3 regions of the Exiguobacterium sp. s78 genome follow, and region 3 is predicted to be linked to each of the others. Evidence: riboswitches for the same ligand, from Rfam matches in the RefSeq annotation. Region 3 holds a riboswitch; each other region holds the start of a gene.
What was found. A riboswitch is a leader RNA that binds a small molecule or an ion and turns the genes downstream of it on or off. The one in region 3 is predicted to bind lysine.
Positions count from the first base shown of each region.

Region 1: linked by a shared signal. The riboswitch ahead of KNQ18_RS11800 (amino acid permease) and the one ahead of KNQ18_RS13505 (Na+/H+ antiporter NhaC family protein) in region 3 are both predicted to bind lysine.
Region 2: linked by a shared signal. The riboswitch ahead of KNQ18_RS14665 (aspartate kinase) and the one ahead of KNQ18_RS13505 (Na+/H+ antiporter NhaC family protein) in region 3 are both predicted to bind lysine.

Region 1 covers NZ_JACSNB010000002.1:65,623-70,236, forward strand. Annotated here, with positions in the region: gene KNQ18_RS11790 (diguanylate cyclase) at 1-934, opposite strand, end outside; gene KNQ18_RS11795 (MarR family winged helix-turn-helix transcriptional regulator) at 1,073-1,528, opposite strand; lysine riboswitch at 1,694-1,882, shown strand; gene KNQ18_RS11800 (amino acid permease) at 2,014-3,495, shown strand; gene KNQ18_RS11805 (solute:sodium symporter family transporter) at 4,027-4,614, shown strand, end outside.
Region 2 covers NZ_JACSNB010000004.1:44,438-49,051, reverse strand. Annotated here, with positions in the region: gene dapB (4-hydroxy-tetrahydrodipicolinate reductase) at 1-97, opposite strand, end outside; gene dapA (4-hydroxy-tetrahydrodipicolinate synthase) at 94-975, opposite strand; gene KNQ18_RS14670 (aspartate-semialdehyde dehydrogenase) at 993-1,985, opposite strand; gene KNQ18_RS14665 (aspartate kinase) at 1,999-3,198, opposite strand; lysine riboswitch at 3,312-3,489, opposite strand; gene argH (argininosuccinate lyase) at 3,560-4,614, opposite strand, start outside.
Region 3 covers NZ_JACSNB010000003.1:82,492-87,105, forward strand. Annotated here, with positions in the region: gene htpG (molecular chaperone HtpG) at 1-821, shown strand, start outside; gene KNQ18_RS13505 (Na+/H+ antiporter NhaC family protein) at 886-2,469, opposite strand; lysine riboswitch at 2,581-2,759, opposite strand; gene KNQ18_RS13510 (uracil-DNA glycosylase family protein) at 2,852-3,589, opposite strand; gene KNQ18_RS13515 (heme oxygenase) at 3,714-4,034, opposite strand; gene KNQ18_RS13520 (class I SAM-dependent methyltransferase) at 4,124-4,614, shown strand, end outside.

The DNA.
Region 1 (4,614 bases), on a different contig from region 3:
GATCAGGTACATCTGCTGTCGGGAACAGGTTACGTGCGACCGTCAGCCGAGCTAGTTCTGCTATTTTTTGCGCTTCTTTCGCCGAAGTACTTGGTAAGATGATTAAAAATTCTTCACCACCGTACCGTCCGACGAGGTCGTCTGGACGCGTCAAGGAAGCGAGAGTCATGCCGAGTTGGCGTAACACATCATCGCCCGCATCATGACCATATGTATCATTGACATGCTTGAAGAAATCGATATCGATGAGCACAAGTGAATAGCCTTGATCGGTCGAACCGACAAGCGATAGCGAGTCATCCAGACGACGGCGATTGGCGAGCCCTGTCAAAGCATCCGTCATGGCGAGTTTCTGCTGATACTGGATGTTTTCGAAGTGACGGCGTAATTCCGTCAGTAATCGAAAGGCAACAAAGCCAGCTAATAAATTAAAGAAGACGTACGCAATCGAGATTTTAAAGAATGTCGACCAGCTGTGCGTCAAGATGTAGATGGCGGGTAACGAATAGAGAATACCGACCAACACCATAAGTTGAAAATGACGCATCGAGACATGGACGAATCGACGAATGATCCCAATCGTCGTGATGAATAAGACGATGATCAGCGTAGATAAATAAAATCCTTCCATTTGATCAACTGGTGTTAAAAAGTAACGTGTCCCGATGATCATTGCTCCTGCAACGATGGCGCTTGGGAAACCACCGAACAGCATGGCGATCGCGACGGGAACGATACGTAAATCAACACGGGCGACATCGATTTGGATCCCATTGAACATTAATAAGACCGCAATCAGACCAGAGACTGCTCCGAGTATAAGTCGAATGCTCCATTTGGAGTTCAATGAAATACGCGGTTGATTCCGAAACGGTAAGAACAAGAGAGTAATCGTTGTGAACAGTAGACAAAAGTTAATGATGAATTGATTCATGATGGACAACAAATCCTCCCAACTCCCCCAGCTAACAGATTTCCATATATATACTTCCAGTATACTCAAGTAGATAACGGTTAGACAGAGGGAAATCTTTAGACCAAAATAGAAAAAACGGTAGAAAATCTACCGTTTTTAAGAAGATGAAGTAAGGGTATCCTCATCCATCGTCTGTAAAATTTTATCAAAGACATGAATCATCGTTTCGAGCTCTTCTTCCGTCAATGTACCGAAGCGGTCTTGTAAATAGTTTTTCCGGACGATTTCGAGATCCCGAAATGCACGTTCCCCGTCCTCCGTCAAAGCGAGTACGATTGAACGACGATCTTCCGTCGAACGTGTCCGTGTGACATATCCTTGTTTATACAGCTTATCCGTCAAAGCAGTGACTTGACTCGTCGCGAGCTCAAATTGTTCCGCAAGAAGCGTCGGGCGCTGAGGACCATTTTCTGAAAGGCTTCGTAAGATGAAAAACTCACTCCGGGTCGCCGTTCCTTCAAATAGCCGGTTAAGTTCACGTCGCAGGGTACGAAGAATGACACGCATTTGTTCCTCGAGTCGATAAGTTAGCAAATCACGTTCCTGTGGCATGCAAGCAGCATCCTTTCTCTCAGTGGACTTCTACCATTTAGTGTACTAAACATATCGGATTTTTACCATCGACTACCCCAGATTCGAAAAAGGCAATTGACAATTTCGTGGCGTTTTGTGTAATATGGCGTAGTAATAACTAACTTAATTCAGTTCTCACTCAACCAGTGGGATGGAGGTTGCAGTTCTTAAGAGTACGGTTACGGATGTCGTCAAGCGACAGATGAGGTGACCTGAAAGGAAGAATTGCCGAAATCAATCATCGCTTTGAAGATGATCGATTGGGATTAGATCAAATAGGTCTAATACTGTCACAAGTCGGGTATCACCTACTTGTGGAGAGCTATCTTTCACGACGGTAGAATGAGGCGCATCCATTTTATTATGTTGCGTTCTCATCTTCCATCTGGAAGATGAGGGCGCTTTTTGTTTTTTCATTCAAAAAGTGTCCTCTCAAAAATTTATTAAAGAGAGAAGCGAACGAAATGAACAATCTAGATGTGAAACAAACAACAGATTCGACAGCAGAAGGATTAAAACGTGGATTACAAGCCCGTCATATGTCAATGATCGCCATCGGTGGAGCGATCGGAACAGGACTCTTCATTGCGTCCGGTGCTTCCGTCGCAGCAGCAGGACCAGGTGGGGCGCTCCTATCGTATGCAATCGTTGGTCTGATGGTCTACTTCCTCATGACAAGTCTTGGTGAAATGGCAGCGTATATGCCGGTCGCTGGATCCTTCTCGACCTATGGAACGAAATTCGTCGATCCATCATTCGGCTTTGCGCTCGGCTGGAACTACTGGTACAACTGGGCAGTCACGATCGCAGTCGAGCTCGTCGCAGCACAAATCGTCATGACATATTGGTTCCCGGATGTTCCTGGATTTTATTTCAGTGCCTTGTTCCTCTTACTCATGATTGGCTTGAACTACTTCTCCGTTAAGGGATTCGGGGAAGCGGAGTATTGGTTTGCGATGATTAAAGTCGTTACCGTCATCGTCTTCTTAGTCGTCGGTGTTGCGATGATTTTTGGTGTCTTTACATCAGAGCCACCGGTTGGCTTTAAAAACTTTGCACTTGGCGATGCACCGTTCGTCGGTGGGATTCCTGCCGTCATCGGTATCATTCTCGTTGCCGGATTCAGTTTTCAAGGTACAGAACTGGTCGGGATTGCCGCGGGTGAGTCGGAAGATCCGAAAAAGAATGTTCCAAAAGCAGTCAAACAAGTCTTCTGGCGCATCTTGCTTTTCTACGTCTTCGCGATTTTCGTCATCGGAATGCTCATTCCGTATACGAGTCCGAACTTGGTTTCCAATGACATTACGGACGTAGCGGTTAGTCCGTTTACGCTTGTCTTTGAAAAAGCGGGTCTTGCCTTCTCAGCAGCACTCATGAACGCCGTCATCTTGACGTCTGTTCTATCTGCCGGAAACTCAGGTATGTATGCTTCGACTCGGATGCTTTATACGCTTGCTCGCCAAGGGGATGCACCGAAGTTGTTCGCGAAAGTATCGAAAAACGGTGTACCGCGTAACGCTTTGCTCGCAACAGGAGCAATCGGTGCACTCTGTTTCTTGACGTCGATGTTTGGTGGACAAGTCTACTTGTGGTTACTCAATGCTTCGGGGATGACAGGCTTCATCGCATGGCTCGGGATTGCAATCAGTCACTATCGTTTCCGTAAAGGATTCCTTGCACAAGGTCACTCGTTGAAAGACTTACCATATGTTGCACCAGCGTTCCCGTTTGGTCCGCTGTTCGCATTCGGTCTTTGTTTCCTCGTCATCGTTGGTCAAAACTACGCAGCATTCCTTGCGGATCAAATCGATTGGGTCGGAATTGCCGCAACGTATGTTGGTATTCCATTATTCCTTGCCTTCTGGTTAGGACACAAATTCAAAAATCGGACGTCAATCGTTCGTTATGACGAGATGGACTTCCCAGAACATCCACGTCAATCATAATGTGTGAACCACCTTCTATAAATGAAGGTGATTGAGATTGAAGACAAAGTGCAATTTTTCTCTGATGAGTCTGATGAGAAAGATTGCGCTTTTTTGTTCGTTTCGAATCGTTTTCCTGGGACAAGCATCGCGCCGCTTCGCTGCAGGGTCACTCTTGCTTGTTTTTCCCTAGGAAGCGATGTCGAGTCAACAAAACGATTCTCTGATTCTCCTTCCAGAATGACACGTTACACGCCACTCCTACAGGAAAAAGCGCAATTTTGCGCTGTCAGAGACAAACAAGACCCGTTTTCCTACTCGAATAGAGCGGGAAAATTGGCTTGTATCTCGCCTGAGGAAAGGGCGTGAAGACGAGACATTTTTGAGTCAGCCCATTTTTCTGCAATCGGAACCACCTTCTAGAATGAGGGTGTTTTTTTATTCCCTTAAATGAAAACGTTCTCTAAAATATAGTTTTGAAAAAGTATAAAAAAGGAATTAATGAATACATATTCAAAAATAGAAAAATGAATAAAGAACAGGGGGAGACGCATGACTACATCTGAATTATTTTTTACATTAGGTTCTGCGACGTTTTTCATGTTGCTCGTTGCCTACATATCCTACCGATTGACGCGTGGGAAAACACAAGGCGTCGATGAATACTTCTTAGCGGGGCGAGGGCTAAGTGGCGTTTTCATTGCCGGATCGCTACTGCTGACGAATTTGTCGGCAGAACAGTTGATTGGACTAAACGGACAATCCTTCATGGGAAACATGTCGAGTATGGCGTGGGAAGTCACGGCAGGATTTGCTGCCATCATCATGGCCATCTATCTGCTCCCAAAGTTTCTCGGGCTCGGTATCTCGACGTTACCGGAATACTTAAGTCACCGGTATGACGAGACGGTTCGCCGGATGACAGTCTTACTCTTTTTGCTCGGATATATGTGCGTCACGATTCCTTCAATGCTTTATTCAGGTGGGATTGCTGTCTTGCAACTGTTCGATGTTCCAGAGCTATTTGGTCTCAGTTATACGCAGTCCCTTTGGTTAGTCGTCTGGGTCGTCGGGATCATCGGAGCGATTTATGCGATTTTTGGTGGTCTACGTGCGGTGGCTGTCTCGGATACTTTGAAC
Region 2 (4,614 bases), on a different contig from region 3:
ATGACTTCGTCCGGTCAACGATCGCCACGACACTTTGTGGTGCGAGTTCGACGACGTATTGTCCTGTCGCCCCATAACCGTGTAACGCGAGTTTCATCGAACCACTCCTTTGTAAGCCCGCATCGTTTCGAGTAAGTGGGCATGTCCCGCTTCCGATTGACGGACGAGCGGCAAGCGCGGCGCACCGACAGCAAAGCCAAGTTCTTCAAGCGATGCTTTGACTGGAATCGGATTAACGTCACTGAACAAGGCACCGATGACCGGTAACAAGTCTGCCTGAATCCGGCGAGCTGTGACGAGATCTTGTGCGAGTAACGCCTCAGCAAGTGCTTGTGTCTCTGCTGGGTACGGGTTCGAAAGAACTGAGATGACGCCTTGTGCCCCCCATGCCATGTACGGCAGGATTTGATCATCATTTCCACAGAAGACCGCGAAATCTTCCGGAATCGCCGCCATCAGTTCACCCATGAAGCTGACGTCTCCACTCGCCTCCTTAAACGCTTGGATTCGTGGATGACGTGCTAACGTCACTGCTGTTTCGACTGCGATCGCAACGCCTGTCCGCGATGGAACGTTGTACAGCATGATTGGTAATTCGGTTGCATCAGCGACCGCCGTGAAATGTGCGACGAGACCCGCTTGCGATGTTTTATTGTAATACGGTGTGACGAGCATCGCTGCGTCCGCACCGAGGCGCTCTGCGAGTAACGTCTTCTCGATTGTTGCTGCCGTGTTGTTCGAACCCGTTCCGGCAATGACTGGTACTCGTCCTGCCGTGATTTGAACGGCAGTCGTCAGTAGTTGTTCGAATTCCGTGTTCGTCAGTGTCGATCCTTCTCCTGTCGTTCCTCCGACGACAAGCGCCTGAATTCCTGCTGCGAGTTGTTGCTCGATCAAGCGTTCGAATACGTGTAGATCCAACTCGCCTGCTTCATTAAATGGTGTGACGAGCGCTGTACCTGCTCCTTTGAACATGAAGAACTCCTCCTTTTTTATGAATGAATCGACTGTTCGATTGCTTGGCGTGCGACTTGTACGGCATTTGAGGCGGCACCTTTTCGAATGTTGTCGGCTACACACCAGAGATGGAACGTGTTCGCGAGACTATCATCTTGTCGAATCCGACCGACGTAGACGTCGTCCGTACCACTTGCATCGAGTGGCATCGGATAACGCGTATTCGCGACATCATCGATGAGGACGACGCCCGGTGCGCCTTCAAGTGCTTCACGGATCGCTGCAACCGTCGTCGGCTGCGTAAACGTGACGTTGATCGCAACCGAGTGAGAATTCGTGACTGGAACACGCACACATGTCGCACTGACTGGTAGTGCTGGAAGATTGAAGATTTTCCGTGTTTCGTCAATCATCTTCTGCTCTTCTTTCGTATAGCCGTTCTCAAGGAACACATCGATATGTGGCAAGATGTTATCGTGAATCGGATGCGGATAATTGACGGGCTCTTCTCCGCGTGCTCCACGTGCCAGATCCTCGATTCCTTTTTGACCAGAACCGGATACGGCCTGATACGTCGTATAGTTGACACGCTCGAATCCCAGTGACTGGAGCGGTGCTAAGGCGACGACGGATTGAATCGTCGAACAGTTCGGATTTGCGATCAAGCGGTCCGTCACTTGAATCGCTTGTGGATTGACTTCTGGCACGACAAGCGGAATCGTCTCCTGCATCCGGAAAGCACTTGAATTATCAACGACGAGTGTTCCGTTTTCAGCTAGTAACGGGGCATATTGTTCACTGATCGTTCCGCCCGCCGCGAACAACGCGACGTCAATCTCGTCTTCCGTGATACTTGGTGTCAGTGCTTGGATCGTAATGGCTTCTTCCTTGAACTGTACCGTGTTCCCTGCTGAACGAGCAGAAGCGTAAGCGGACAGGCGGCTGACCGGGAAGTCCAGTTCGGCTAGTACTTGTAACATTTTTTGACCGACGGCGCCGGTTGCTCCAATGACTGCTACATGATACATCCTGTTTTCCTCCTTATAACTCGAACGCGTTTGCAATCGCTGCAACCGTCCGTTCAATATCTGCTTGTGCAATCGTGTATGAGATGCTGATTTCTGAAGTCGTAACTTGATAGAACGGAATGTTCTCCGCTCGGAAGATTGCGAACAACTTCGAAGCGACACCTGTTGCATCCCGCATCCCGATGCCGACGACAGATAACTTCGCGTGCTGATTATGGCGATCGACCTTGACTGTCGTGAAGCGATCCATGATGTCTTTCAATGCTTCATCGAGGAACTCTTCCTCATCGAGTGGACATGAGAACGATAAGAAGATGTCACTGTCGAACGTCGTTTGACTGATCATGTCGATGTTGACGTGGCGATTGGATAACAGTTCGAAGATATCGGCTACTGCTGCATTCGTTTGCGGTACGTGTTTGATTGATACCGTCAAGACGTTCTTCGTTACACTGACACTCGTCACCGCTTTTTGTTCCATTGTTTCCGTCGCTTCCATGATCCATGTTCCCCTTTTCGATTCAAGTGTTTTCCCGACGAAGATGTGTACGCCGTATTTTTTTCCTAGTTCGACACTTCGCATTTCCATGACCTTCGACCCGAGGGCGCTCATTTCCATCATCTCATCATACGAGATATGTGGAATCGGTTGAGCGGCGGCGTGGATTCGTGGATCAGCTGTATAGACACCGTCGACATCGGTATAGATTTCGCACCGTTTATCAAGGACTGCCGCAAGGGCAACTGCCGTTGTATCCGACCCACCCCGTCCAAGCGTCGTGACATCACCGAGTTCGTTGACACCTTGGAATCCGGCGACGATGACGACATCGTACGTTTCGAGTTTTTGTCGTAACAGATCTCCATCGATCTGTTTGATCTTACTTTTCGTATGCACGCCCATCGTGCTGATTCCTGCTTGAGCGCCTGTTTGCGATAACGCTTTGACACCGAGCGAGTTGAGGGCGATGCTGAGTAATGAAATCGTCTGTTCTTCTCCGATGGCAAGCAGTCGATCGAGTTCTCTTCGCTCGGGGCGATCCGTGATGGCTTGCGCCTGAGCGATCAAAGAATCTGTCATCTTGCCCATCGCCGAAACGACGACGACGAGTTTTTCACCTTCGGCTGCGCGACTCTTCAAATAATTCGCAATAGACTGAATCTGTTCGACAGTCGCAACCGAGCTTCCACCAAATTTAAGTACAGTTGTCACAATCCTATCTCCTTTGTCCCGATACAGAAAAAAAACGACGGGCCGGTAGGAGCGTTCCTACGGCCCGTCGTTATCACGATCGGACAAACGAAGACAAAGTCATTCGTTCTTTTACGTAAGATAGCGCTCCGAAACATCGGTTTCGGCAGTACAACGGATCTTAACCGTTGTACCAGCAAACAAGAAGAAGCATCTTCTCGTTCACTTCGGCGGACTTCCCCTTTCACATCATTCGGCATGCTTGCCTTCAAGAATGATGCTACTCATGTCATCCGCGCCTCTATCTGTCGGTTGTTAGTTACAGTTATAGCAGACATCTTTTGTTAAATCCAGTCATTTGACTGTTTTTTTTCAAAATTCGTCAATTCGCAAGATGCTGTTTCGCGAGTTCGAGTTGCTCCGACACGGCAGCAAACCCTGTCCCGCCGTAGCTAGTCCGGCGTGCTACTGCTTGAACCGGATCGAGGAGCGGATAGACGTCTTCTGTGATATCAGGATGGAACGTTTGATACGTCTCGAGGTTCAAATCCTTCAGGAAACAACCGTTCTGCACACAGTAAAGGACGGCTTTGCCGACGATTTCATGCGCTTCCCGGAACGGTATGCCTTTCGTTACAAGGTAGTCAGCGAGTTCCGTTGCATTCGAGAAGTCTTGCATTGTCGCCTTCTTGAGCGCTTCGGTCTTAAACGTCGCAGATTCAATCATTCCGGTGAAGATTTGAACGGATTGGAGAACGGTATCTGCTGTATCGAAGACCCCTTCCTTATCCTCTTGCATGTCTTTGTTGTAAGCGAGTGGTAATGCCTTCATCGTCGTCAAGAAGCCCATCAGATTGCCGTAGACGCGCCCCGTTTTCCCACGAATCAATTCAGCGAAATCAGGATTTTTCTTCTGTGGCATCATGCTCGACCCTGTCGAGAAAGCATCAGACAACTCGATGAAGCCAAATTCTTGCGATGCCCAGATGATGATTTCTTCACAAAAACGCGAGAGATGCATCATGACGGTCGAGGCGATCCCGAGGTATTCGATGACGAAATCGCGGTCGGAGACAGCGTCGAGACTGTTCGGATAGATTGACTCAAAACCGAGCAACTCGGCAGAACGGAAACGATCGATTGGGAATGTCGTCCCCGCGAGCGCGCCTGCCCCGAGCGGTGATTTCCGGATCCGCTTTTGATTATCCGTCAACCGTTCGACATCACGTTCGAACATCCAGAAATAAGCGAGCAAGTGATGCGCAAGCGAGATCGGTTGTGCCCGTTGCAAATGCGTATAACCTGGCATGACCGTCTCGATATGTTGCTCAGCTTGTTCCGTGATAACCGATTGGAGCTCGCGTAATGCCGTCGTCAACGCTTCAACATGTTGTTCCATCCATAGATGTAAATCCGTTGCGACCTGGTCATTTCGGC
Region 3 (4,614 bases):
AATTGAAATTGATCGCGAAAAACATCCAAAGTAAGATCAAGACACAACTTGAAGCACTTCTGCGCGAGGATCGTACGAAGTACGAAACGTTCTATCAAGCGTTCGGACGTCAGCTGAAGTTCGGTATGTATAATGATTACGGCATGCATAAAGAACAGGTGCAGGACCTCGTCCTCTTCTACTCAGCCAAGGAGAAGAAGTTGATCACACTCGCAGAATACGTCGCAGCGATGCCGGAAGATCAGGCACATATCTATTACGCTGCTGGTGAGAGTACGAATCGTCTGGATAAATTACCACAATCCGAGCTCGTTCGTGATAAAGGGTATGATATCTTGTACTTCACGGAAGAGATCGATGAGTTCGCGATTCAGATGCTCGTGACGTATAACGAGAAGACGTTCAAGTCGGTCACAAGCAGCGATTTAGGGATTGAAGCAGCAGAAGCGGAGACGACGGACGCACAAGCAGAGATGTTCCAAGCTATGCAGGAAGTCCTAAGTGGACAAGTCAAGGAAGTCAAAGCCTCAACGCGTCTCAAATCGCATCCCGTCTGTTTTGCGACGGACGGCGCCGTCTCGATCGAGATGGAGAAAATCCTGAAGGCGATGCCGAATAACGAAGGGATAGAAGCGGTCAAGATTCTTGAATTGAATCCGTCACACGCAGTGTTCGAGTCTCTTGAAACGGCGTATCAAAACGATCGTTCAAAATTCGAGCGCTATACCAAACTGATGTATCAACAAGCATTACTTGTCGAAGGGCTTCCACTTGAGGATCCGGTAGCGTTCGCGAATGATGTGTGTTTATTGATGGTGTGAAACGAATAGATATGAAAAAGGCATTGGATGCGCGCATCCAATGCCTTTTTCATAAAGTGTTTCATCAATCCGTTTGTAAATCCGAAGCGGTTTCGCCTTTTTTCGAGAGAACGTTCAAGACGACGACGAAGAGTACGAATGTGACAAGAGCTCCGATGAAACCGAATACCGAAGACTCCGTGAAACCGATGACTAAATAACCGACTGCCGCAGTGACGGCACCGACTAGCGCATACGGTAACTGTGTCGTAACGTGATCGATATGATGGGATCCAGCCCCTGTCGAACTTAAGATTGTCGTATCGGAAATCGGTGAACAATGGTCACCGAAGACAGATCCAGCAAGAACAGCAGCAAGTGTCGGTAACAAGAGTGAGGCATCGACAGCCATGACGAGATCCGCACCGATTGGCAACATGATCCCGAATGTACCCCAACTTGTTCCTGTCGAGAATGCCATCAAGCCGGCAATCAAGAATAACAAGAACGGCAAGTACGACGCAGAAATCGAGTTGCTAACGAAGCTCGCGAGATAATCACCGGTTTTCATATCACCGATGACAGCAATGATCGTCCAAGCGAATAACAGAATCACGACTGCTGGCCACATCGAACGCATACCAGCAACGATGCTTGCACGGTAATCGCGGCCCGGAATTTTTCGTCCGATCAGCATCAGGAAAGCGACGATTAAACTGATGACGACACCTGCGACGAGTGAACGTGTGACGTCTGTTGCCTCAAATGCTCCAATTAAAGTAAACGGGCGATTGTCGGCTGCAAGTGCCTGAGCACCTGTCCCGAGTAACGCACTGATTGTAGCAATGACAAGAACGACGATCGGAACGACGAGATCCCGGACTTTTCCGTTCGTATGTTCGTTGACCTCTTTTGCCATCCCCATCGGTGTTCCTTTTGACGCATCAAAAAGTTCACCATTCGCGGCACGGCGTTCATGCTGTTTCATCGGTCCGACAGAGACGCCAGAATAAGCGATGTAAAGTGTTAAAAGTAACGCGAAAATCGCATAGAAGTTCATTGGAACGATCATCATGAAAGCACTAAACGCTGAGTAATCCGTAATCGAGTGCGTCGTTAAGATACCGGCGATGATGGAGATGATGAATGCGCCCCAACTCGAAAGCGGACTGATGACACAAACAGGCGCAGCTGTTGAGTCAATCAAATAGGCAAGCTTTGCACGTGAGACACCACGGCGATCCGTTAACGGACGACTGACGTTGCCGACAGCGAGACTGTTGAAGTAATCATCGATGAAAATCAAGATACCGAGTCCGAAGGCAACTAAGCGTGCACCACGCGCTGTCTTGACGTGAGTAGAAGCCCATTCACCGAAGGCACGAGCGCCACCTGATGTCTGAATGAGCGTGGAAAGGACGCCGAGCAATAACAAGAAGACAAGCAATAAGACGTTCCACTCGTTCAAGGCACCGTCTGCCCAAAAGAGGCTGAAGATGTTCTTGCCGAGATAGGTTACCGTATCGATCGGGTTAAAACGGTGAAGTAACAGGGCACCGACGAGAATACCGACACCTAACGAAAGAACGACCTTTCGGGTAAAGATGGCTAATAAGATAGCTAGTAAAGCAGGTACAAGGGCAATGATGGAATCTGAATAGTTGACCATGAAAAATATCCTCCTCTTTAATAAATGGCTTAAAGATGAGACCCCGCGGCACAAAAAAAGCAAGGGCACCGGCAACAAAGCCGACACCCTCGCTGGATGCGTCTTTCTTAGCCGAATTGGAGCGCTCCATACAATTGTTATGTATGGCAATCGATCGGGTGTTTCCCGAATCGACCAACGACGATATGCTCGACACATACTGTCATTTCGGCGATGTCACCTTTCCTGTAGTCGTCTTCGTTGTCATCCTCGGACCAAGTACTGATTGAAATCGCGCCTCTACCTCATCGATAGAATAGTCATATTCTGTTCTTATGGACACTTTATCATGTATTTCAGAAGCGATTCAACCATATATTCTGATAATTTAAGATAAAGTTGTTTATTCAGCAAAATGTTGAATGAGCTGTTTCATCAAATAGGCTTGGTTTTCCTCGAATTGTTTTTTTCGATGACCGTTCGCGCCAGATGGGTGGGGGAATCCGGAAAGAAGCTGATGCTGTTCGATTCGTCCATCATGAATCAATCCACGGACTTGCGTCTCGACGACCCGACCGAGTGGAATTAATAACGCTGGTTTTTGTAACTGATTGATCTCAGCGACGAAGTGTTCTTCCGCGTAGTGCCTTAATAAAGGGCTACGATTGATCTTCGGTTGATGACCCGAGTAATTCTTTTCGCGATAAAAGACGGGTTGCTTTAACAGTGACGTTGGATGCAATAATTTCTGATGTTGATGAAATAAGCTAGCCGTCGTCTCGATTCCGAGCAATGCTGGAAGTTCGAGTGTATCAAGCATCTGGACGAGGTTACGTCGCATCGTTCCAGCAAAGCTTGCTGTATATTTGACGAGGCGTGCCGTCTCTTCTAATGAAACACCATGGTGAAGGGCATCTGTCGCTTCTTCGAAAGCGATTCGCATCTGTTCAAAACCTGGTGTGATCCCGATAATGACGACTTTTGCTTCAGTATTGACGTATTCGCCAATCGGAGAGTAATAGACGGTCAGCTCGTTCTCCTGTTGCAATAAAAAATCGTCCGTCCATAATTCATCACGTCGTAACGTACGATCGTCAGGTAAGCTACGAATGGCTTGTTCAAATATAGTTAATGAATTCATGAAGGACCCTCTCTCTCTGTAATGGCATTATGATAACAAATAATACCATTTGTGACAATTCGACCCTTTCACTATTTGTGTATAGGTATATAAAAAAGGACTCGATACGAGTCCTTTTCGTACATCATGCGCGTTCTTTGACCGAAGCGACTTCATATGTCAGAATCTCGCTGCCGAGCATTGGCGATTCTCCTGCCTCACTACTCGCAGGTCGACTATGTGACGCTTTGAAATCGTCACTCTCCCGCCATGCTTGAAAACTCTTCATGTCTTCCCAATACATGTTGACGTTCATTTCATCATGTTCTTCGATGTTTTGCGTCAATAAGACCTCGACGCGGATGAATCCGTCCATCGTATCAAGTCCACTTGGACGCGTAAAACGAGGAGCGAGAGCTGCAGCCATCCCTTTTTTGACTTTAATCCGGTTCGTAACGACGATCATCATAAAATCCCCTTTCAAAAAACGAGTAACGTACTTCTTCAGTATAGTACGATGAAGGCAAGAATGCCGGAAAGAAGGAACAAACGACAATGAATGAACAGGAATACGATCAACGATTACGAATCGAGACCATTGAGATGCAACATCTTTATGGTGTGTTTAGTCACTACAATCGATATGAACCAACGCCTTATACGGCACTAGACGAATTATGCGAAACGTATTTGTTTCAAAAACAGGACACGGTCATTGATTTCGGGTGTGGGAAAGGGCGTTTGAACTTTTACTTACACGACCGATTCGATTGTTCCGTCATCGGAATCGAGATGAACGGACAATTTTACGAGGACGCACTCCGGAATATGGCGAACTACCAAAGTCGACGGAAGCGGCGTTCCGGAAGTTTGCGATTTGAACAGACGTATGCCGAGCAGTATGCCATTCCGGATGAGACGAATAAGTTTTATTTCTTCAATCCATTCTCTTCACAAATTTTCATGAAAGTGATCGATCACATTTTAAGTTCGGTCGAACGTTCCCCGCGTTCGGTTGATCTCATCTTGTATTACCCGACCGATGA